Regions from separate parts of the Permianibacter fluminis genome, predicted to be linked through region 2. Evidence: predicted binding sites of a transcription regulator. Region 2 holds the regulator's gene; each other region holds the start of a gene.

Region 1 (4,958 bases), on a different contig from region 2:
GTAGTCTGTGATCCGGCTGTACCGAGCGAGGCCACTGCGCGACTTTCCTGACCGCACAAATAACAAAGCCGCCCAGCGGGCGGCTTTGTTCGGTTGATGGCCGACGTAATTGGCCAGCACTCACACCGAGTAGTACAACTCCATTTCCAGCGGGTGCACCGCCATCGCAACGCGCTTGGCTTCGGCGCGCTTGATGGTCAGGTAGCTGTCGATGAAGTCTTTCGAGAACACGCCGCCACGGGTCAGGAACTCGCAATCGGCTTCGAGCGCATCGCAGGCCATTTCCAGCGAGTGGGCAACGGTCGGGATGGCTTTCGCTTCTTCCGGCGGCAGATCGTACAGATCCTTGTCGGCGGCATCGCCCGGGTGGATCTTGTTGATGATGCCGTCAACGCCGGCCATCATCATCGCGGCAAACGCGAGGTACGGGTTGGCAGTCGGGTCCGGGAAGCGCACTTCAATGCGACGGCCCTTGGCGCTGGCAACGTACGGAATACGAATCGAGGCCGAACGGTTACGGGCCGAGTAGGCCAGCATGACCGGCGCTTCGAAGCCCGGCACCAGACGCTTGTAGCTGTTGGTCGAAGCGTTGGTGATGGCATTCAGCGCGCGGGCGTGCTTGATGATGCCACCGATGTAGTACAGCGCCTCTTCCGACAGACCGGCGTATTTGTTGCCAGCGAAAATGTTCTGACCGTTCTTGGCCAGCGATTGGTGCACGTGCATGCCCGAACCGTTGTCGCCAACCATCGGCTTCGGCATGAAGGTGACGGTTTTGCCGTAGGCGTGCGCGACGTTGTGGATCGCGTACTTCATGATCTGCACTTCGTCAGCTTTCTTCACCAACGTGTTGAACTTGGCCGCCAGTTCGTTCTGGCCACCGGTCGCCACTTCGTGGTGGTGCGCTTCGATCACCAGGCCCATTTGCTCGCAGACCAGCGACATTTGCGAACGGATGTCCTGTGCGGAATCAACCGGCGCAACCGGGAAGTAACCGCCTTTCACCATCGGACGGTGGCCTTTGTTGCCGCCTTCGAAGCTCTTGTTGGTGTTCCAGGCGCCTTCGTCCGAATCCAGCTCGTAACCACAGCCGTTCATCTTGTTGTAGAACTTGACGTCATCGAACATGAAGAATTCCGGCTCCGGGCCAAACAGCGCGGTGTCGGCAATGCCGGTGCTCTTCAGCCAGGCTTCGGCGCGCTTGGCGATCGAACGCGGGTCGCGGTCGTAACCTTGCATGGTGGCCGGGTCAACGATGTCGCAGCGGACGATCAGGGTGCTGTCTTCAGTGAACGGATCGAGCACGGCGGTGGTGGCATCCGGCATCAGAATCATGTCCGACTCGTTGATGCCTTTCCAACCGGTGATCGAGGAGCCGTCGAACATTTTGCCGTCCTGGAACAGCGACTCGTCGCAGAGCTTGGCCGGGATCGACACGTGCTGCTCTTTGCCCTTGGTATCGGTGAAACGCAGGTCAACGAACTTAACGTCGTTTTCCGCAATCAGCTGCATGACATTTGCGACGGACATGGATGGCTCCTGTGAGAAATCGGGTTAACGGCGCCGCGGTCGATCGTCCTGCCCGGTTGGCAGGCGTGGCCGAAAGCACGGCGTGCTGTTGGCGCTGACAAAAGCAAAGCCTGTGCCAGTAATGGGCGGCAACGGGAATCGGCGATGCAGACCGGTATCGAATGGCTGGATGGCCAAATCTTTAACCGTAATGCACCAATTTGGACGTAGTGTGGATAAATGCACCGTTTTGGCGCACCGTTATGGCCCTGACGCAACCGGCGCTAAAGCGTAGCAGAAGCAGGCATCGCTGCAGGTTCGATGTGCCATCGCCAACCGAAGGCTCAGCCGTGCCGACCGAACCATCCGTTCATTCACTTGCCGGAGCCTGCAGCGGTAATCCGGCCCGCAGCAACTTCAGGTTGACGGCGGCTTGCACATAACCAGGCCGAATGGCGAGGGCCTGTTCAAACGCCCGCTCGCTGGCAACACGCTCGTCAGCGTCGGCCAGCGCCACACCGAGGTTGTTCCAGCCGCGGGCATTGTGCGGCGCCTTCTGCACCACGTCCTGCCAGAACGGGATCTCGGCCCGGTACAGCTGATTGCGTTGCCAGATTTGCCTAGCCAACAACAGCGCGAACAGCAGCAATACGATCATCGGCACCACCTGCCGCCAGGAAGCGCTGGTTAAGGTCGCCCGCTCACGCAGCCACTTCAGCATGGCCGCCAGCCCCGCCACCAGTGCCAGCGACAAACCCGGCAGCGCGAGATAGAGCTGGCGATCATTTACCGGGTCGTAACGCAGCAGCAGGCTATGGGTCGGCAGCCACGACAGCATCGCCCAGCCAATGCCCAGCGCCACCAAGGGCTGACGCGCGCGGCAATACCAGCCGAGCCAACACAGCGCCGCAATCACCACCACAGACATTGCACCGCGCACCGAATCCAGTTCGGCAATCATCAGGGCCGGATCGGCATTGAGCGGCGCCCAGCCAAGCGCGACCAGCAGCAAATGCAGCAGCGCCTGCGTTTGACTTGCCAACAGCTGACTCAGGTTTTGCCACTGCAGCGCCAAGCCGATCAGTTCGCGATAACGCGGCAGCAACAGCAGCAACGCCAACAGCACGAGCATCAGCAGCACGGCAATCACCACACTGAAGCGCCCGGCTGCCGGGCGCGAATCAAGCGCAACGCCGACCGCTGTGGGCGCGCTCGTCCGGACCATAAAACTGAACCAGCACAGCAGCAGCGGCGTGACGATGGCGGTTTCCCGGCTGGCCACTGCCAGCAGCACCGCGATCAGCGTAACGGCGCGCCAACGCCACGATGGCTGTTCGATGACGTGCAACCAACTCCACACTGCGAGCAAAACACCGGTCGCTTCCAACGCCACCGAGCGACCCGATAAATAGGTCACCACTTCGGTTTGGGCCGGATGCAAGGCGAAGATCAGCGTGATGAAGATCGTGCTTAGCGTTAGCGCTTCAGCGTTCAAAAAGTTGCGCAGCAATCGCCGGCACAGCGCATACACCAGCACCGTGTTTATGAGATGCAGCAGCAGATTGAGCAGATGGAAAAGCAGCAGGCTGCCGCCGAGCTGATGATTGAGCGCAACACTCAGTTTGAACAGCGGTCGGATATGCGGCAGCGATTGCCACCAAGCCGCCAGACTCTGCACGCGCGGGTCGCGCAGCAACACCGCAAAATCATCAAACTGCCAGCTGCCAGCAAAGCTGTTCAGGTACGCCGCGGCGGTCAGCAGCAGCAGTATCGGCAGCGACCAGTTCGACAACGACCAATTTGACAACAACCCGTTTGACGGCTGCCCGTTCCACAACCCATCAGGCCGCCGCCGTATTGCCGAAAACCCCTTCAGCACAGTCTCGCTGACCATGCGTTCAGCGTGCCGCTTCAGATCTGGCATGCCGAAATGCCAGCTCGATGATGGCGGCCAGATCCCACCAGCGATCCGGCGCATTCAGAAACACCGCCAGCACGCGCTGACCATCGCGCTCAACCAGTGCAATGACGCATTTGCCGGCGCGCTGGGTGAAGCCGGTCTTGACGCCAATCGCGCCCGGCAACCGACCGAGTAGGGCATTGCTGCTCTTGATGGTTTTCGGTTTGTCGTTGATGCGTATGCTGGCTTCGCTTTGCCGCACCCACTGCGCCAGTTCCGGATGGGTTAGCGCGGTTTCGGTCAGCGTCACCAGATCGCGGACACTGCTGTAATGATCGGCGGCATCGAAGCCGCAGGGATTGGCGAAATGACTTTGCTGCAAGCCCAGCTTGCTCGCTTCGGTGTTCATCTGGGCGACAAAGGCCGACTCGCTGCCGGCCGCCGCTTCGGCCAGCGCCACACAGGCGTCATTGCCGGAACCGAGCAGCATGCCGATCAACAAATCCCGAACCGAACTGTGATCGCCGCGGCGCAAACCCAGTCGAGTGCCGGTCATGCTGGCGGCGTGGGCACTGACAATCAGTGTGCGATCCAGCTCAAGGGTATTCAGGATTACATGCGCGGTCAGCAATTTGGTCAGCGAGGCCGGCGGCAATCGCTCATCGATGGCCTGCCCCCACAGGGCGCGCTGATTCAGCTGCACGTAATAGGCTTTGGCCACTTGCGGATAGGTATTGTGCAAACCGGCAAAGCGATCCGGATTGGCAGTCGATTCCGGCCCGGAAAGGTTTTGCTTGATGGTGTTTACGGTGTCAGTGGTATCGGCGGTGTCAGTGCCGGCGCCGACGGTAGTTGTAGCCAGCTCGGCTGCACCGAGTGTGGAGCTCGCCAGCACACTGCTGCACAAGAAAATGAGTGCGGAAAAAAAATAACCGGGCCGGCGGTGAAGCCGGCCCGGTTGCGGCGAGCGGGATTGCCCCGTCATTACCACTTGATCAGATCTTTCAGCAGCTTCGCGCCTTTCTCGACGGTGGATTCTTCTTTCTTCTCGACTTTGCCGCCGTCGCTCATCAGGTCGGCCGCGTACTGGGTGCAGAACGAGCCGTACTCGGTGGCATAGACGCTGGTGAAATCACGGCCGGCACAATATTTCTGCGCCAGCTCCGCGGTTTCGGCTTCGCAATTGCTGCCAAGGAAATCCCAGTTCTTGGTCGCTTTGGCCTGCTTGCAAGCCGCGCCCATCACTTTGTCTTTGCCGAGGCCACAATACTCGATGGCCTGATTCAGCGCCTCCCCCGAGGCATCCTGACCGACCACCTGCATGGCACCATCACCGGTCTGCAGCCGTTTGCAGAATGCCGGTTTTTGTTTGGCACACGGTGAGCCGTCCATAGTGAACATCATCAGCTGCATCGACGAGATCGCGCTGGCGCAGGTCTGGGTATTGGCCATCTCCATCTGCTGGTTCATGTTGGCCTGCATCTGTTGCACTTCCTGGGCATTCGGCACATTCATGCCGTTGACCACAGTGCGGTCGGTGGCCGGATCG
Region 2 (4,958 bases):
CGCCAACAAGCGGGGCGCGTTTGCGGATTTGCTGAATCAATTGCAGTTGAGCCCACAGCAAGTCGCCCATATCGGTGACGACTTGCCGGATCTGCCGCTGTTTGCGCAAGTCGGGCTGGCCGCCGCCCCGGCTGATGCCCACCCGGTCATGAAAGCCCACGCCCATTTCGTTACCGGTGCCGATGGTGGCACCGGCGCGGTACGCGAAGTCTGTGATCTGTTGCTGCAGGCGCAGGGCCACTGGCCCGCGCTGCTGGCCGAGTATCAAGCATGAGCCAATCCGCAGATCGGGATAAGCCCACCGAATCGCCGGCGCGCGCCAGTGTCGAGGTGGTCACCCGCAAGGTGATCGCGCTCAACTGGCGTGGCGTCATCATTGGCGCCGGCACCTTGCTGGTCGCGTTGGTGGTGCTGACCGTGCTCAATCGCGAACAGGCCGGCAAAAACCAGCCGACGGCGGCGATGACCGAAGCGCTGCAGGAAGCGCGCAGCGATTACTACATGGAAGGCATCGTCAGCCGCCATTTCGATAGTGCCGGGCAGCTTTCACACGTGCTGACCGCACCGCGCATCGACCATTTTCAGGATCAGAAACGTTCGCAAATTCAGCAGCCCCGGATCGAACTGGTGCGCGCCGATGGCAAGCCCTGGGAAGTTGCTGCCGAGTTCGCCGATGCTGAACTTGGCAGCGACCAGTTGACGCTGAACAAGCAGGTCAGCCTGAGCCGGGCCGGCAGCGATGGTGTACCTGCGCTGCGGATGGAAACCGATACCCTGACCGTCGACATGAATGCCCGCACGGCCGACACCGCCGCGCGGATCAATTTTGTCAGCCCCAACGGCCGTGTGAGTGCCACCGGGCTGCACGCCAATCTGGCCACCGAGCAACTGCAACTGCTGGCGGATGTCAAAGGACATTATGAAAAAACCACGCCTTAACCTGCAGCGAGTCTGCGCCGCCGTGTTGACTGGCGGCCTTGCCCTGATCGGCAACAGCCTGTTGGCCGCCGCCGTGAGCGTCGCTGCCAGCAGCACCGATCTGCGTGCCGACAGCGCCTCACTCGATGGCAAGACCGGCGAATACCTCTATCGCGGCAACGCCCTGCTGAGTCAGGACAATGTCCAGATCCGGGCCGATGAAATGCAGGCGACCCAACACGAAAACGGCAATTTGAAAAGCGGCCGGTTTCGCGGTGAGCCGGCCATTCTCGAACACACCGACCCGATCACCGGCGCCACATCGGAAGCCAGGGCGCGGGAAATTTTTTACGACACCGACAGCGGCCGCATTGAACTGAGCGGCGACGCCTCACTGATACAGCGCGATGCCAAAACCAACCGCGAAATGCGCCTGCAAGCGGCGCAAATTCAGCTGACCGAAACCGGCGATCAATTGAATGATCTGGCCGCAACCGGCAATCCGGCGATTTTCAGCCGGCGCGAAGGCGATGCCCAGCCGATTGAGGGCCAAGCCAATCAGCTGCGCTATCTGGGCAGCAAGGAATATCTCTACCTTGAAGGCAGTGCCAAGCTGATTCAGGGCAAGACCACCTTCGAGCACAGCGTCATTGAATACGATGGCCAGCGCAAACTGACCACCGCGCCCAAACGTGATGGCGAGCAGGTCAAGATCACCCGGGTGCAGGAAAATGTCGCGCCAAAAACCGACACTGCGACAAAGGATCAACCGAAAAAGGATAACCCGTGAGCAGTACGCTACTGGTGCAGCATTTGGCCAAAGCTTACAAAGGCCGACAAGTTGTCAAAGATGTTTCACTGACGGTTCGTCAAGGCGAAATCGTCGGTTTGCTGGGGCCAAACGGGGCCGGTAAAACCACCTCGTTCTACATGATCATCGGTCTGGTCAATGCCGATGCCGGCAGCATCCAGATTGACGACGAGGACTTGTCCGGCGAGCCGATGCATGTGCGCGCGCGCAAGGGCATTGGCTATTTGCCGCAGGAAGCCTCGGTGTTTCGCAAGCTCAGCGTAGCCGACAATATTCTCGGCATTCTGGAACTGAATCCGGCATTGACCGATGCGGATAGGCAGCAGAAGCTGGAGGCCTTGCTGGACGAGTTTCACATCGGACATTTGCGCAAAAGTCTGGGCATGGCATTATCGGGCGGTGAACGCCGCCGCGTCGAAATTGCCCGGGCGCTGGCCGCCGAGCCGCGCTTCATTTTGCTTGACGAACCGTTCGCCGGTGTCGACCCGATCTCGGTGCTGGAAATCAAGCGCATCATCCAGCACCTGCGCGATCGGGGCCTCGGCATTCTGATTACCGATCACAATGTCCGTGAAACCTTGACGGTTTGTGAACGCGCGTACATTGTCAGCGAAGGCCGACTGATTGCCGATGGCGCACCGGAAGCGATTCTGGCCAACCAGCAGGTCCGGCAAGTGTATCTGGGAGAACATTTCACGCTGTAAGCCGATCAGATTCTGCAGATTGGTTTATAGTGAAGTTAAGGGCGCCGCGACCACAGACGGCACTGACATGGTAGTCAAACCAGAAGAATGAAACCCTCACTCCAACTACGCATCAGCCAACAGCTTACGATGACGCCGCAATTGCAGCAGGCGATCAAGCTGTTGCAGCTGTCCAGTCTGGAGTTGCAGACCGAAATCCAGCAGGCGCTGGACTCCAATCCCATGCTCGAAGTCAGTGAGCCGGGTGACGAAGCCGACGACGGCTTCGAGGCGGTCGAGCAAGAACAAGCCAGCGAACGCGATCAGAATGAAAGCGCCGCCGATCGCGCTGACAGCGAGGCCGAATTCAGCGGTACCGACTTTTCCGACAGCAATTATGCCGATTCGGACTATGCCGACAGCCGCGCCGGCGAGAGCGACTTTGGCGAGCCGGAATTTTCCAGCAGCGCCAGCGGTAGCGAAGCTGATCGTGAATTGGGGGCTGACGAGCACACACCTGACACCAGCGAAGCTTTGCAACAGCAAGATCTGAATGCGGAATTGCCGGTCGATGCCCAGTGGGAAGATTGGGACTTCAGTTCGCCTGCCGGTGGCAGCGGCAATCGGGAAGGCGATGACGATTACGAATTCCAGGGCGAGACCCGGGAAAGTCTGCATGACCATTTGCGCTGGCAACTGAATCTGACCCCGTTCAGCGACACCGATCGCGCGATCGCCGAAGCCATTATCGACGCCATTGATGACGACGGCTATTTGCGCACCAGCTGCCCGGATCTCTACGAAAGCCTGAATGAAGAAGGCAATCTCGATCTGGACGAAGTCGAAGCCGTGCTGCGGCGCCTGCAGCAATTTGATCCGCCTGGGGTCGCTGCCCGCGATTTGCGCGAGTGTCTGCTGTTGCAGCTGCGGCAGGCCCGCAACGGCAATGATCGGATAAGCCAAGCTGAGCTGATCGTCCGCGACTATTTGCCGTTGCTGGCCGCGCGCGATTTCAAAACCCTGATGCGGAAAACCCGGCTCAGCGAAGATCAGCTGCGTGACGCCATTGCCGCGATACAGCGGTTGAATCCGCGGCCCGGTAGCGCGATGACCCAGAACGCTGCCGAATACGTCACCCCGGATGTCATTGTCAGCAAGAAACGCAATCGCTGGACGGTGGAGCTGAATCCGGAAATTGCGCCACGGCTGCGAATCAACTCCAGTTACGCCAGCCTCATCCAGCGCACCCGCACCGCCGCCGACAACAGCTTCTTGCGCAACCATCTGCAGGAAGCCAAATGGTTCATCAAGAGCCTGCAAAGCCGCAACGAGACGCTGCTGAAAGTCGCGACCTCGATCGTCGAGCAGCAGATTGGTTTCTTCGAGCATGGCGAAGAAGCGATGAAACCGATGGTGCTGGCCGATATCGCCGAGCTGCTTGGCATGCACGAGTCGACCATTTCGCGGGTGACCACCCAGAAATACATGCACACCCCACGCGGCATTTTTGAACTGAAATATTTTTTCTCCAGCCATCTGGCAACCACCGCCGGCGGCGAAGCTTCGAGCACCGCCATCCGCGCCCGTATCCGCAAACTGATCGATTCTGAGGAGGCCAACAAACCCCTGAGTGACAGTCAAATTGCCCAGATTCTGGCGAAGGACGGCATTGTCGTGGCACGGCGCACGGTCGCGAAGTACCGCGAAGCCATGTCCATACCGCCATCCAGCGAACGCAAGACGCTGGGCTGAGCCCGACCGACGTATTGGTCAGGCAACAAGTGTTTAGCAAGCGAGTCTGAGTAGCGACTCAGAAAAGAGGGTCTGGAGCGACACTCCAGAAATAGGTTCCACACCAGGCGCGGCAAGGTTGGCTGGCGTTGGGGTGGGAAAGCAGAACCGGGTTTGACCGGTGTCAACGGGACCAGCTTGAAAAGCCGGCCACCATGCACCATGTTGTAAGTGCAGCCATGATGAGGGAACCGCCGCTGCCAGCGACGACCTTTGATCTGGCGCCGAAAGAGGAAGCCACTATGCAAATCAACCTGACCGGCCACCATGTCGAGATCACTGACGCTCTGCGCAGCTTCGTCAATGACAAATTCGAGCGGCTAAACCGCCATTTTGATCACATCAATAACGTCCATGTCATTCTGAGTGTGGAAAAACTGCGTCAGAAAGCCGAAGCCAAACTGCACGTCAACGGCGGCGAAATCTTCGCTGACTGTGAAGACGGCGACATGTATGCCGCCATTGATTTGCTGATGGACAAACTCGACCGTCAGGTCAAAAAGCACAAGGAAATGCTGCGCGGCCATTGAGCCCCACGCCTCAAGTCCTTGTTTTCATGATGAAAGGTGATTTCAGTAGAAAAAAGGAGCCGACCCGGCTCCTTTTTTTATTCCCTTTCACGTGAGCCGGTCACACCGCCTTTTGCGGCAAATTTCACCAGTTTGACCGGACGTCCGTGCTAAGCTTTTGCCACTCCCCCGCTCTGAAATTGCATGGCTCATGGCTCTGGTTCTGCTCAGTGGTCGCTCTGGTTC
Region 3 (4,958 bases), on a different contig from region 2:
TGGCCAGCAGCCACTGCCGGAAGGCCGCGACTTTTGGCCGCTCGGCCGCGCCCGGCGGGCAAACCAAAAAATAACCTTCGTCCAATAACAATCGTTGTTCGAACGGACGCACCAGACGGCCGCTGCGCAGATCCGTTTGCGCCAGCACCGAGTGACCAATCGCCACGCCCTGACCGTGCGCTGCCGCCTGCAAGACCATCGCGGTATGCGAGAACACCGGACCGTTCTGCCATTTGACATTGCCGACGCCGGCGTATTCAAGCCAGCTGCGCCAGGCTTCGTGGCTGCCATCATGCAGCAGCACGTGCTGGGCCAAATCCTGCGGCGTCTTCAGCGGCTTGCGGCCTTTCAGCAACGCCGGTGAGCAGACCGGAAACAACGACTCCTCCAGCAGCAAATCGACTGCCTGATCCGGCCATTTGCCGTCGCCGAAGTAGATGGCGATGTCAACGTTGTCGGCCAGAAAGTCGACCTCGTCATCAGACGCCTTCAGCCGTACGTCGATATCCGGAAACTCGCTGTTGAACGCGCTGAGCCGCGGCACCAGCCACTGCACCGCAAAGGTCGGCACCACCGACACCGACAGTGGCCCGGCCGCCTTGCGGGCCTTGGCCCGGACTTTCTCGGTGGCATCAGCCAGCCGCTCGAACAGGTCGCGGATTTGGGGCCAATACATCTGGCCCTCCTCTGTCAAGAGCAGTTCGCGGCTTCTGCGTGTAAACAATTTCACATCCAAGAAATCTTCTAATGCTTTCACTTGGTGCGAAATTGCGGCCTGCGTCACATGTAGGTCCTCGGCAGCCCTTGTGAAACTTAGGTTACGGGCCGCCGCCTCGAAGGCGCGCAGGCTGGTCAGGGGGGGTAATCTTCGGCTCATCGGGATAATCATGCATTAGAAAATATAATGGCTGGCATTATAAATGATCGTTTGCTGCTTGGTCAGCAAATGCCCAGAATGCGCCCCGTCAGCGATGTTGCTGCATCGCAACATCGCTGGCGGGGCCGGTTTGCACTCCAGGGCAAGCCCGTCGCCACCCCGCCGAGGTCAGTGGTCATTCACTGCTTCGAATCCGGCGTTCGATGGAATGAACACGCAGGGGAAAGTTTATGAATCAGTCTGCAAAAATTGCTTTGTGCTCGCTGCTTATGGTCGCGGCCAGTGCCGCCAACGCCCAGTCGGTTGATGCGAATCTGCCGAACAAGGCGCAGGTGGTCCGCGAATGGTCGGCCGGTATCCGCAGCAATGCGATCCGTGCGGCCAAGGAAATCAACCGGGACGCCATCAACGCCGCCCTTAACCCGGCCGCGCTGAAGCAACAAATGTCCTTGATGCTGTCCGACAGCAGCATCGACGACACCAGCGTTGCCATGGTGACCCGGATGCCAGTGGTCAGCCCGCAAGCGGACTGATTGCCAGCTTCGACCGGTTTTCGAAACGTCGGTTGAAACAGGGTTTGGTTTCGTTACGAAATTGAAAGCCCTGGGTTTCAGTTGTCATGTTCCCCCCCCGAGCATGCCAGCTGGAGTTTCGAGGTTTTACTTCTGTCTCCTTAGCGTTGCTTAGCGTGGCTGGAGTGGTCCATCCCTCCGTATTTTGGTCCCCCAGCATCAACACTGCTAACACGGGAACTGCCCTGCAGTTCCCGTTTTTTTTTTGCCTGCGAAAAAGCTGGCAGGTCGCTGCCCGTCAAATATCGGTGAGATGTCGGCGCCTCAGAACTCCAGCCTGCAGGCATCGGAAGGCATTGACCGCAATGTCGGCTGGCGCTGGTCAGCTGGTCGGTACCTTTGACGGCAATCGACCCGAAGCGGCCATTCGATGAGTTAACGTTTGACATGAGGCGCAGCCACCGGCCTGCCGGTGGCTGTCGCCTCGATGGAAGGGTTAGGCAGCTGGCGCCGCTTCACTGCCATCCCGAGGCATCTATGACTGGAGGTAGGGACAGCCGAATTAATTTTTGCTTTGGTACGTATTCCATTGAAGACCGCTTCAATCAGTTCTCGACTTGCACTGCTTCCAAATGCCGTATCCGGTAACTGCAACACCAGCGACAACATAGGCCACGCCCCAAAGCAAGGCCTCGCGATGCTTATCAGGATTGGGTTGCTCTGGAACTAAGAAGACAAAGACCCCAACGGCCAACATCAAAGGCCCGAGGATGAGTGGCGGAAGTTTCTCCCACGGAAGTAGCCACATCGTTGACCTCCTTCAGATGCCTAACTAATGATTAGGAGGCACGCCTCCTAACAGATTTTGAATGGCTTGGAATCTGACCTAATTTCGGTTTCGACTCAAGCATTTAGCGTGAACACTTGGAAACCTTCAGCTTTGATTACACGCCATGGCCGTGTTGCTGGGGAGAGTTGCCGCCTAATCAAATCTAGCGAGCGTAGGTACGAATCCGCGTAGCGGCTTCGTACGAATGAATTCCCATGCGTCCGAAACGCTGCGCGGTTCGGGCCTACGATACTGAATGGCTGCTTCTGGCCGAAAGCCGCCGCAGGGGCGCCGGTCAACACCGACGGTTCTGGTCAGGTCATTGCGGCAAAGCAGCCCGTTACCATTCGGACTCAACCGATGTTGAGCGCCACCTGCACAGTGGCTGTCGCCGTGCTTTACAACCGGACACCAACTCGCGCCTGGCTGCGAGCCAAGTCTTTGAAGGGTAACGGAATAGGCTCCATGGCCTGGCTTTTGCTGCTAGCTCGCGTCTGGATTTTTCCGACAACCACAACAGGGACTACGTCTATGTACAAGTTGCTGGCAACACTGATTCTGGCCGCCTCAGTCGGTGCGGCGCGCGCCGATCTCATTGATTTTGAAGGCCACACCCCGACCAATGATGGCGATGTCGTGCAGCATCAGGATGGCTTCACGTTTACCTTCTCGGCTCAGGGCTGGGGCATTTTTGAAGACAGTTTCGTCGGCGGCGGTGCGCCGTATGTGCAGAACGGCACGGCCCGTTTGGTTGCCGCTGGCGGCAGCCCGGGCTCGGTCACCATGACTGCAGACGACGCCAGCCTGTTCTCGGTGAGCGGTTTTGATGGCGCAACCATGTTCCCGGATTTCACCGGCACGCTGGTTGTGGTCGGCACCTTTGCCGATGCCACCACCATCAGTTCGTTTTTCGATATTTTCTCCGACTTCTCGTTCTACGACCTCGGCTCGGGCTTTTCCAATCTGGTCAGCATCAGCTTTTCGGAGAGCGTCGCGGGTGACTTCCGTCGCACCTCCGGCTTTTCGCTCGACAATATCCATGTCAACGAATCGGTCTCGGTGCCAGAGCCGGCCGGTGTTGTCTTGCTCGGCCTCGGCATACTGGGCATGAGCCAGCTGCGTCGGAAACGGAACTGACCTCATCGCAACGGCGCGGCACGACACGCCGAGCCACTGGCAAATAAGTAGAACAAAGGGCGCTGATTCAGCGCCCTTTGTTTTTGCGCCGCAGTCATTGCCCACCTCGGTGACCGCACACCTCATAGCTCACTGCCAGTGCATGGCCAGAAGCAAGAGCCGGCCGTGTGTTTACCCGCTCGGCTCGAGTGAAAGGATCCCGCCGGCAGAGCTGGAATGCCAACGTGACTGCACCGCTCCCGGCACCATGACTCGCCATTCAGCAAGAACGGTCAGGACGACTACAGCAGAACGGGTTACGCTGCTGGTCGCCAAGGAGCTTTCGCAAATGTCGGTCAACACCAATTCTTATCTCGCCCGATTCCATGCCGTGCTGCGCCATATCGACAGCCATCTGGACGAGGAACTGAACCTTGAACAGCTGGCTGCGGTCGCTGCATTCTCAAAATTCCATTTTCATCGGCAGTTTTCCGAGTTGTTTGGCATCAGCATTGCCCAGTATGTGCAAGTGGTCCGGTTGAAACGGGCGGCCTATCAGTTGGCCTTTCGTGAGCAGCCAGCGATTACCGACATTGCCCTGGCCAGCGGCTACGAAAATCCGGAGTCGTTCAGCCGGGCGTTCAAACGCAGCACCGGACAAAGCCCGTCCGCATTCCGGAAAGCGCCGCAATGGGCGCCTTGGCAATCCGTCTACGAGCCCGTCAACGCGCTAAGGAACCAGCATATGTCTGCGGAATATCTCTATGATCACGTACAACTGATCGCATTTCCAACAACCCGTGTCGCGGTCCTGGAACACCGTGGCGATCCGCGCCTGCTGGGCGATTCCATTCGGCAATTCATTGCTTGGCGCAAACAGCAGCAACTGCCACCACGGCTCAGCGCAACGTTCAATGTGCTGTATGACGACCCGGAAACTACCGCTCCGGCCGCGTTTCGGCTCGATCTGTGTGCCGCTACGGACCGCGATATCCCGGCCAACGACTTCGGCATCGTTGCCAAGACCATTCCCGCCGGCCGCTGCGCCGTGCTACGCCATACCGGCACCGACGACACGCTCGGCGCCAGCATCCGCTTTCTGTATTCGGAATGGTTGCCACAAAGCGGTGAAGAGCTGCGCGATTATCCATTGTTTCTGCAGCGCGTTCGCTTCTTCCCGGACGTGCCTGAGCACGAAGCCATTGTCGACATTTTTCTGCCGCTGCAATAGCCGACACCGTGCCAACAGCCTGAACGCTTCGCGCTGCGCTGCGATGTCATGTGATGTGATTGCTCGTGTACGGCAAAATGCCTGACCAGTTTGCAGGTCATTTCGCTGCGCGCGAGCCTGAGCGGCGTTGAAAAGCGTACTCAATCTGTTTTCCGGCAACCACGTCAGTTGATTCGGCAGCGCCGCGCAACCCGGTCAGCGCGTTGCCGGCGCACTACTGAAATGCAGCAGCACCACGCCGCTGACAATCAGCGCTGCTGCGAGTACGCGCAACAGAGTAATGGGGCGCACCGCCAGACCCAGCAAACCATAGTGATCAAGCAACAAGGAGATCAGCACCTGACCGGTCACCACGGCAGCCATGAACGTGGTCAGCCCGAGTTTGGGCGCCAA
Region 4 (4,958 bases), on a different contig from region 2:
GTGATCAACCAGCGCGGCGTGCTGGCTCAGCTCACCTCAACCATCGCCGATGAAGAAGCCAACATCGTCAACCTCGAAATCGATCCGCGCGATGGCAGTTACAACACCATCGTGTTCATGGTCCAGGTGCGTGGCCGTCTGCATCTGGCCAACATCATGCGCCGGCTGCGGGCGATGAATGAAGTGAACCGGATCGTTCGGCATCATCGTGCCCAGAATGAGCGAACCGCAAAACCGAGCTCGTAAATGACCAAGATTTTCCTATTACCTATCGGTTTCATGGTTCTATCAGCTGTTTCGGCGGACGACTGTACTTACGACACTGGAAACCAGCGACTGAAACTCACTGAAATTGCCACGCAGCATAGTGGGGCTGCCGTTTCATTTGATGATATGACTGCGTCGTGGAATGAAATCGATGGCAGCAAGGTGAGCGTGACGTACGGTGGATGTGACCATCTTGGATTCAGTATTCGTCGATCATTTCCTAAAGGAAAAATGACCTGATGGCAAGTCTGCGATGTCTGTTGCCAAGGATCTTGCCGGAGAATTTTGGGACAGCGAAGAGGCAAAACTGCTTATGGCAGCAGTAGACAATAATGCTTTGGAAAAAGACTCTTCTACCGATGCTGTTTATTTAAGTGTTGAAGCCAGAGACTATATGGAGTTCTATATCGAACTCAATGATCTGGATAATTCAATCGCAATTTATTGGTCGAGAAACTTCTGAACTCTATCGGTAAATTTGTTATGACTCCGCGTTGCCACCTGAGATTGTCATCATGTCGAAAACCATCATCAGCACCGAACATGCGCCGAAGGCGATTGGCACCTATTCGCAAGCCGTGAAAGTCGGTAACACCGTTTACCTATCCGGCCAAATCCCGCTCGACCCGGCAACGATGCAGCTGGTCAGCGGCGAAATCCGCGATGAAATCCATCGCGTGTTCAAGAACCTGAAAGCGGTAGCGCAGGCGGCCGGCGGCGACATGAAGGATTTCGTCAAAGTGAATGTTTTTTTGACCGATCTCAGTTTCTTCGCTGACGTTAACGCTGTGATGGCTGAGTATTTTGTCGAGCCGTATCCGGCCCGTGCCGCGGTTGGCGTGAAAGAACTGCCGCGCGGCTGCCGGGTTGAAATTGAAGGCGTGATGGTGCTGTCCTGAGCAACGCCAGCCATCCCCGTTGTTGCCTGTTAGCAAAGCCGAGAAAGTCATGACGCCCGAACGTTTCCAGCGCGTGCTCGCGGTGTTGGCCAAGCGCCAACCCGATCTGACCGTGCTGATGGATGAAGTCAACAAGCCGCATAACCTGGCCGCGATTGTCCGCACCTGCGATGCCATCGGCGTGGGTCAGGTTCATGCCGTCACACCATCAAAGCAGGTGCGCTTTGGCAATGCCACCACGGCAGGCTCAACCCGTTGGGTGGATTGCACCCGACACGCCGATGTCAAGCTTGCTGCAGAGCAATTGAAAGCGCAGGGCTATCAATTGCTCTGCACACAGCTGAGCGCGCGCTCAGTGGATTTTCGCGCGGTGGATTACACCAAACCGACCTGCATCATTGTCGGTGCGGAGAAATTTGGTGTGTCGGAAGCCGCTGCTGCCGTCGCCGATCAGCACATCATCATTCCAATGGACGGCATGGTGCAGTCGCTGAATGTCTCGGTCGCGACCGCGATAGTGTTGTACGAAGCCGAGCGGCAGCGCCGCGATGCCGGATTCTATCGCCAGCGACGGCTGACCGACGCCGACTACCAGCGCCTGCTGGTGGAATGGCTGCATCCCCGCGTCGCACAATTTTGCCGCAACCACCAACAACCCTATCCCGGCATCAACCCGGAAACCGGTGATCTGCTCAGCCACCCCGGCGAAGCCGAAGTGGAGTTGTCGCCGGAGGATGGGGAGTACTGAGCAAACCCTGTGGGAGCGGCTTTAGCCGCGAAAGAAAAAGAGATTGGACATGGAACGTCCACATTCTCGTTCGCTGCGTATTGGCCGATATTCGGCTCATCGTGGTTTCTATCTACTGACGGCGTGCACTTATCAGCGCCAGCCACATTTTTTGACACTCAACATCGCGCGAGCGCTTGTTTTGGAAATGCTTGCTTGCGACCGCGATGGCCTGACATGCACTTATTGTTATGTTGTGATGCCGGATCATTTGCATTGGTTGGTGGAGCTTAAAAGCATCAGCTTGTCGTTGCTCATGCGCCGAGTGAAGGCCAGAGCTTCACTGAAGGTAGCTAAGTTGCATGGTGTGAAGCCGCTCTGGCAAGGCGGGTTTCATGATCGAGCGATTCGGCAGGAAGCGGATCTGCAAGCCTTGGCTCGCTACGTGGTAGCCAATCCGCTCCGGAGGGGGTTGGTGACAAATGTGGCCGAGTACCCGCACTGGGATGCTGTCTGGCTCGGGTAAACGCTTGAGCGATTGCCATGTCGCGCACCGGCCGTAGGGTAATCGCGGCTGAAGCCGCTCCCACGGGTTGGTATCAACCCATAGCTACTTGCGCTTTTCGCCCAATGACGAAGACAAGAATCGGAGTTATGGCTTTGTCGAGCTGAGGCAAAAAAACGGGAGCCAACGCTCCCGTTTTTTATTTCCCACGATTGTTCACTTGCGTTGGCGCCGCGTCCACATCAGCAGCAAGCCGGCGCTGAACAATGACAGTGACCACGGTTCCGGAACGGCGTTGGCGCCGTCCGAGAGTAGGTTCATGCCTTCGATGCTGTCGAAGTGGGCGGTGAAGGTGTGCGAGCCATCGAAGAAGCTGCCGAACCGGCCCCAGGCCATCGACTGCATCCAGACGAAGGTCGTGCGCGTAGGATCCAGCGCGAAGTTCAGGCTGGCGCTCAGATCGCTGCCCGAGGCGTCGGCGGTCAGCACGGTTGAGGCGAGCAACTGGAAGTCCGGTCGGACCGTGGCAAGGCAGTCAGCCAGACCCAAATCAAAATAGCAGGCGCCGAGTGCCGGATCGTTGGCGAAATCGTCTTCGATCAGGATGTCGGTACCGAGCAGAGAGAACACCCAGACGCTGACTTGCGAGAACGATGCATCGATGCGGTTATTGGCCGCATCGGCCGCGACCACATCGTCATACAGCGTGACGTCGCTGCCGGTGTAATTGAAATTGATATCCAGTGAGCGATCAGCGCTGCCGGTGCCATCCCATTCGTAACCTTGCAGCAGCGCCACGTGCGCACCGGCGCGGGCGTATTCGGTGCCGGAATAAGCCTGCTGATGCAGGTTCGGCAGATAAGTAGCATCCGACGGCGCCGATACCCAAGCGCTGGTGACATTGCTGCCGGCAATCGACAGCGCATTGGTAGCCGACGCCGAGGCATAGCTGGAGCCCGGGTTATAGACCTGATTGAACTCGCGCATGGTGTGCGCGAACGTCATCGCGTCATTTTCATAGCAGCGGTCCAGCGTGCTGGCATCGTCAACGCTGCTGCAACTGCGCGCGGTGGTCATGGCAATGGTGCCGTTATGAATGGTCACCAGATCCGCTTGCGCCAATTGCCCGAACAGCGCGGCCGCGATGGTCGCGACGGCAACACCAATCCTGCGTTGAGCCATGAAAATCCCCTCCGATCTTTGTTGTGATGGAACGTCTGTTGTGACAGTAAGTCCTGAGGCAGCTTGTTTGCCAAACGAAAGCCAGTCGCAACCGCGAGCCCTAGTGGGGCTGTCGTTCAAGGAAGCAGGGTTCGTGCCGGATGGGGCAAGCGCTTGGTTTTTCAGGGGCTTGGTGTCGTCGCCACGACAGAATGAACTTGAAGCGTTAAAAAAATTGACGTGGGAAGGCTTTGCTGGCGCCGCGCTAGCGGCCACCGCGGTTAACGGGCCCGGTCGTTGACGAAGTCGCGCGGATAGCCGTTCTTCAGTCTGCCGTCACGCAATTTGCCGAGCCCCAGCACCACACCATCAAATTGGATACGACGCTCGCCGGTACCTCCAGCAGTCACGTCGATGTCGCGGCCCATCAGGAAGTGCCGCGCCGCTTCGCGGCTAACGGCAATTACGTCCTGGTCTTGGGCGGGTGCAAGCACGATGGCGGCACTGTGCAGGCTGCGCATGCCGTTTTTGTGCAATTCCGCTACTGGCAAGCCAAAGCGATTGATTTGCAAACGCTGATGCCAGTGCTCCGCCTGTTCAATTAACAAATACACGGTTTCATCGCGTACATACAGCCGCAGGGCCAACGCGGTGGCGTCGACGCCGAGACCGTCCCGCCAATGTTGCAACAACTCGGTACTGAGCCGGCGAGACAGCGGCGCATAGGCGAAATCGGCGGCTTTGCGTGGATGGCCAGGCGCTGTCTCGGTACTTCCGGTCTTGCGAAACGCGGCGACAAAAAAACCTTCGCTGTCGAAAATTTGTGGCAACAGCCACAACCAGCCTTCCGGTGTTGCGGCTCGCTCAGCACCGGGGAACAGTGAATCAAGCGGCAGGGTTTCGGCCATGCCGGCGAAGGTTTGCAATAGCCAGCGACAGACGTCGTGGTTTTCGATGCGGTTGATGGTGCAAGTGGAGTACACCAGCACGCCGCCTGGTTTCAGCGCATGGAAGGCCGAGGCGATCAACTCACGTTGCAGCGCGGCGGTGGTTTCAATCGTGCCGAGATTCCAGTTATTAAGTGCGCCGGGGTCTTTGCGCACCGTACCTTCACCGGTGCACGGTGCGTCGAGCAGAATCGCGTCAAAGGTTTCCGGCGCCAGCTCGCCAAAGCGGCGGGCATCAAGATGACAGAGCGCCGTGTTGCTGACACCGCAACGGAGCAGCGAGGCTGACAAGGTCTTCAAGCGGCTTGCTGAAAGCTCGTTGGCGATGATGGTGCCGCGGTTGTTCAGCGCGGCCGCGAGCTGGGTGGTCTTTGAACCCGGTGCGGCGCACATGTCGAGCACTGTGGCTGTGTCGGTATCGAGAAACTTCAGCAGCGCCGCGACTGGCAACA

What was found. The regulator sigma-54, encoded in region 2, starts transcription at its own class of promoters, with help from an activator protein. The targets are predictions, from matches to a motif close to ANTGGCATNNANNTTGCTNT.
Region 1: a site for sigma-54 is predicted at 1,631-1,650, ahead of glnA (glutamate--ammonia ligase). Genes of this name have one in related genera too.
Region 3: a site for sigma-54 is predicted at 2,599-2,618, ahead of HPT27_RS15810 (PEP-CTERM sorting domain-containing protein). Genes of this name have one in related genera too.
Region 4: a site for sigma-54 is predicted at 3,636-3,655, ahead of HPT27_RS05565 (PEP-CTERM sorting domain-containing protein). Genes of this name have one in related genera too.

Annotation. Positions count from the first base shown of each region.
Region 1 covers NZ_JABMEG010000001.1:915,101-920,058, reverse strand. Annotated here, with positions in the region: gene glnA (glutamate--ammonia ligase) at 121-1,530, opposite strand; gene HPT27_RS04035 (tetratricopeptide repeat protein) at 1,880-3,316, opposite strand; gene HPT27_RS04030 (D-alanyl-D-alanine carboxypeptidase family protein) at 3,408-4,304, opposite strand; gene HPT27_RS04025 (DUF3617 domain-containing protein) at 4,394-4,958, opposite strand, start outside.
Region 2 covers NZ_JABMEG010000003.1:106,428-111,385, reverse strand. Annotated here, with positions in the region: gene kdsC (3-deoxy-manno-octulosonate-8-phosphatase KdsC) at 1-274, shown strand, start outside; gene lptC (LPS export ABC transporter periplasmic protein LptC) at 271-939, shown strand; gene HPT27_RS18565 (LptA/OstA family protein) at 920-1,708, shown strand; gene lptB (LPS export ABC transporter ATP-binding protein) at 1,705-2,433, shown strand; gene HPT27_RS18555 (RNA polymerase factor sigma-54) at 2,521-4,164, shown strand; gene hpf (ribosome hibernation promoting factor) at 4,446-4,733, shown strand; gene rapZ (RNase adapter RapZ) at 4,924-4,958, shown strand, end outside.
Region 3 covers NZ_JABMEG010000002.1:101,597-106,554, reverse strand. Annotated here, with positions in the region: gene HPT27_RS15825 (transcriptional regulator GcvA) at 1-877, opposite strand, end outside; gene HPT27_RS15820 (hypothetical protein) at 1,108-1,410, shown strand; gene HPT27_RS15815 (hypothetical protein) at 1,991-2,197, opposite strand; gene HPT27_RS15810 (PEP-CTERM sorting domain-containing protein) at 2,750-3,355, shown strand; gene HPT27_RS15805 (AraC family transcriptional regulator) at 3,684-4,565, shown strand; gene HPT27_RS15800 (DMT family transporter) at 4,761-4,958, opposite strand, start outside.
Region 4 covers NZ_JABMEG010000001.1:1,256,587-1,261,544, forward strand. Annotated here, with positions in the region: gene spoT (bifunctional GTP diphosphokinase/guanosine-3',5'-bis pyrophosphate 3'-pyrophosphohydrolase) at 1-246, shown strand, start outside; gene HPT27_RS05540 (hypothetical protein) at 247-507, shown strand; gene HPT27_RS05545 (hypothetical protein) at 521-730, shown strand; gene HPT27_RS05550 (RidA family protein) at 783-1,166, shown strand; gene trmH (tRNA (guanosine(18)-2'-O)-methyltransferase TrmH) at 1,216-1,914, shown strand; gene HPT27_RS05560 (REP-associated tyrosine transposase) at 1,964-2,419, shown strand; gene HPT27_RS05565 (PEP-CTERM sorting domain-containing protein) at 2,615-3,580, opposite strand; gene HPT27_RS05570 (NOL1/NOP2/sun family putative RNA methylase) at 3,841-4,958, opposite strand, start outside.